Regions from separate parts of the Mesorhizobium sp. LjRoot246 genome, predicted to be linked through region 1. Evidence: predicted binding sites of a transcription regulator. Region 1 holds the regulator's gene; the other holds the start of a gene.
The links. The regulator PhoB, encoded in region 1, activates phosphate uptake and scavenging genes when phosphate is short. The targets are predictions, from matches to a motif close to TGTCATNNANCTGTCAT.
Positions count from the first base shown of each region.

Region 1 (2,201 bases):
AGCGCCAGCCGATGGCCAACGACCTGCGTGCGGTGGTCGGTTCGATCCGCATGGCCGGCGATCTCGAACGCATTGGCGACCTTGCCAAGAACATCGCCAAGCGCGTCGGCACCGTCGGGCTGAGCGTCACGCCGCGCGACCTGTCGCATTCGATCGACGGGATGGCGCAGCTGGTGTTGATCCAGGTGCAGGGCGTGATCGAGGAATATGCGGCGCGCGACGCCGAGGCCTTGGCCAAACTGCGCGCCGACGACGAGCGCATCGACGTGAAATACACCTCCGTGTTTCGCGAGCTGCTGACCTATATGATGGAAGACCCGCGCAACATCACGGCCTGCACGCATCTGTTGTTCTGCGCCAAGAACCTCGAGCGCATCGGCGACCATGTGACCAACATCGCCGAAAATGCCTATTATGTTTTGACCGGCACGCAACTGCCCGCCAATCGTCCGAAGCAGGACGAGACGGCAATGTCCGCGCCAGCGGCATGACAGGGGTAACCAGCCGATGATCGCGCCACGCATCATGGTGGTGGAGGATGAGGAGCCGCTAGGCGTGCTGCTCCGCTACAATCTGGAGTCCGAGGGTTACCAGGTCGAGGTGGTGACGCGCGGCGACGAGGCCGAGATCCGGCTGCAGGAGAACGTTCCCGACCTTCTGGTGCTCGACTGGATGGTGCCGGCGGTTTCCGGCATCGAACTCTGCCGGCGCCTGCGAATGCGTCCAGAGACCGAGCGGCTGCCGATCATCATGCTGACCGCGCGCGGCGAGGAAAGCGATCGCGTGCGCGGCCTGTCGACCGGCGCCGACGACTATCTGGTCAAGCCGTTCTCGACCCCGGAGTTCATGGCCCGCGTCAAGGCGCTGCTGCGCCGCGCCAAACCGGAAGTGCTGTCCAGCGTGCTCAAGGTCGGCGACATCGTGCTCGACCGCGAGTCGCACCGGGTCTATCGCAAGAAGAGCGAGATCCGCCTCGGGCCGACCGAATTCCGCCTGCTCGAATTCATGATGCGTCATCCCGGCCGCGTGTTCTCGCGCAGCCAGCTGCTCGACAATGTCTGGGGCGAGACGATCTACATCGACGAGCGCACGGTCGACGTGCATGTCGGCCGGCTGCGCAAGGCGGTCAACAACGGCCGCATGCCCGACGTCATCCGCACGATCCGAGGCGCGGGCTACGCCATCAGGGAGGACTAACTCAAGCGACGTTCTTACCGACGAGGCCCGCTCTCGCCTGCGCGCCGGGCGCGAAAATCTCCTGATCGACGAAGGTCAGCGCCCGCATCGCGCAGCCTTCGCGGATCAGCGGCAGTTCGTTGGGCTCGGTGTCGAAGGAAATCGATTTCGAGTGCTGGCCGCCGGCGGTCTGGGCGATGGCCTCGCGCAGCGCCGGCTCGATCAGGTCGAAAGCGGCGGCACTGGCGCCGACCATGGCAACGGGTGCCGGGTCGATCAGCGCAAACAGGCTGCCGAGGCCGTAGCCGAGCGCTTCGCCGGCTTTGCGGTAGGCTTCCCGCTCCGGTCCATCCCTTTCGCGGGCCGCGGTCGCCAGGGCGCGCATGTCGGCATCGCTGACATCGGCAACGGGTTCTGCGTCCTCACCCAGTTGCCTTGCGTTGCGCCAGATGGCGTAGTTGCCGGCATAGGCCTCGACGCAGCCGCGCCGTCCGCAGCGACACAGCGCGCCGTTCGGCCGGTGGATCATGTGGCCGAACTCGCCGCCCGAGGAATGGGTGCCGGTGAACAGCTCGCCCTTCAGCACCAGGCCCATGCCGATGCCGTGCGACAGGAGGATGGCGATGAAATCGTCACGGTAGCGCTGGGGATCGCGCCAGCGCAGCGCTATCGCCATCATGTTGCAGTCGTTTTCCATGGTGGCGGGAATGCCGAACTCGTCTTCGAGTATGTCGGCGAAGGCGATATCGGTGTGCGGCGTGATCGGCGACCACAGCATGGCGCGGGCACGCGTGTCGGTGATGCCCTGGATCGCCAGCGCGATGCGGGCAATGCTGCGCACGTCAAGGTCGGGATCTTCGAGGCGGCGCCGCACGATTGCGACGCATTCGCCGATCAGCGCGTCGCGCGGCATGGTCAGCGTGTCCAGCCGGCGCTGTTCCTCGGCGACTACCTGGCCTGCATAGTCGATGACAGTGACGGAGAGAAAATTCAGCGACAGCACCACGGTCATCACCGCCGCCGCT
Region 1 is NZ_CAXUSN020000001.1:1,536,292-1,538,492, forward strand. It holds gene phoU (phosphate signaling complex protein PhoU) at 1-491, shown strand, start outside; gene phoB (phosphate regulon transcriptional regulator PhoB) at 508-1,197, shown strand; gene ACSQ3L_RS07330 (ROK family protein) at 1,199-2,201, opposite strand, start outside.

Region 2 (2,201 bases), 300 kb from region 1:
TCGCTGGTGGTGATGTCGGGCTCCACCGCGCTCAGCCTGCTGATGACCAAGCCCTGGCATCTGTTCATTACCTGGGGCGTGTTCTCGGGCATTGGGTCCGGTGCTGTCGCCAGCGTGCTCGGCGCCACCATCGTCAACCGCTGGTTCAAGACCAATCGCGGCCTTGTCATGGGATTGATGTCGGCCTCCAGCGCCTCGGGCATGCTGGTTTTCCTGCCGCTGACCGCCGCATTGGCGCAGTCGGGCGGCTGGCAGCCGGTTGTCATTGCGGTGGCGATAGCCACCGCTGCCCTGATACCGCTGGTCTGGCTGCTGGTGCCCGAGCGGCCGGCTTCGATCGGCATGGTGCGCTACGGCGCCGAGGCTGACGACGTGCCGCCCGCTCCACCTGCGTCACAGGGCAACTTCCTCGCGCACACATTCTCGACGCTGCGCCGCGCCGCCGGCACGCGGGTGTTCTGGTATCTGTTTGCAACCTTCTTCGTCTGCGGCTTCACCACCAACGGGCTGGTCGGCACGCATCTGATCGCGTTCTGCGGCGATATGGGCATCGGCGAGGTTCAGGCCGCCGGCCTGCTGTCGATGATGGGCATCTTCGACCTGATCGGCACGACGCTGTCGGGCTGGCTCACCGACCGCTTCGATCCGCGCAAGCTGCTCGGCGTCTACTACGGCATCCGTGGCCTGTCGTTGATCTATCTGCCCTATTCCGGCTTCTCGGCGACCAGCCTGATCATCTTCGCCGTGCTCTACGGCCTCGACTGGATCGCCACCGTGCCGCCGACGCTGAGGCTTGCCAACGAGGCGTTCGGTGACCGCAGCGGACCGATCGTGTTCGGCTGGATCGTTGCCGGCCACCAGATCGGTGCGGCCGCCGCGGCTGCCTTCGGGGGCACCATGCGCGAGTTGCAGGGCAATTACGAGCTGGCCTTCATGATCGCCGGGATGACGGCGATTGCCGCCGCCTGTATCTCGCTGCTGATCAACACCAGCCGCCCGGCCTTCGATCCGGAGCCGCAGGCGGCGTAGGGCCGATCCACCTTCTCCCACAACAAGGGGAGAAGGAAGATGTGGTTGTTATCAAACCTTCATCATCCCGAGATGTCCCTGAAACATTGACGCTGGACCTTGGTGGCGCCGTTCAAGCCACCAGGAGACAGCCATGAACAAGCTCTCGATGACCCGCCGCGCCTTCGTCACATCCGCCAGCGCCGTTGGCCTGGCCGGCGTATCGAGCTTGGCGCTGCCCTACTATTCGCGCGCCAATCAGCGGCCCTCTTTCACCCATGGCGTCCAGTCGGGCGATGTCGACGCCACCAGCGGCATGGTGTGGACGCGCACCGACCGTCCATCGCGCGTCATGTTCGAGGTGTCGTCGACGGAGAATTTCGCCAATGCGACGCGGCTGGCGCCGCTCGATACGTCGCCGGCCAGCGACTACACGGTCAAGCGGCTGCTCACCGACCTCGCTTCCGACCAGGACATCTTCTACCGCATGACATCAGCCGACCTCTCCGACATCAACGCCGTTTCCGAGCCGATCATCGGCCGCTTCAGGACGGCGCCGGCCTCGAAGCGCGACATCCGCTTCGCATGGTCGGGCGACACCGCCGGCCAGGGCTGGGGGATCGACGAGACCGGCATGAAGACCTACGCCACGATCGGCAAGCATACGCCCGACTTCTTCCTGCATTCGGGCGACACCATCTATGCCGACGGTGCCATGAAGGACGAGGTCGACCTGCCCGGTGGCGGCAAGTGGAAGAACGTCGTGCTGATCGACGGCAAGCGCAAGGTCGCCGAGACACTGGACGAATACCGGGACCAGTGGAAATACAACATGATGGACAAGAACGTGCTCGGCCTGAGCGCCATCTGCCCGACCTTCTACCAGTGGGACGACCATGAGGTGCTGAACAACTGGTCGGATTCGAAGGATCTCAGCGCCGACAATCGCTACACGGAGAAGTCCATCCACGTGCTGGCGGCCCGTGCGGCACGCGCCTTCCATGAAATGACGACGATCCGCTACGAACCGTCCGAGCCCGGCCGCGTCTATCGCAAAATAGCCTACGGGCCGCTGCTCGACGTGTTCTTCCTCGACATGCGCTCCTATCGCGGCCCCAATGGTCCCGACATGCAGGACCAGATGACGCCGCAATCGCGCATACTGGGCGAACAGCAGACGAAATGGCTGAAGC
Region 2 is NZ_CAXUSN020000001.1:1,232,246-1,234,446, forward strand. It holds gene ACSQ3L_RS05810 (MFS transporter) at 1-1,029, shown strand, start outside; gene ACSQ3L_RS05815 (alkaline phosphatase D family protein) at 1,163-2,201, shown strand, end outside.
Region 2: the regulator PhoB is predicted to act here: its motif matches at 1,076-1,092, upstream of ACSQ3L_RS05815 (alkaline phosphatase D family protein).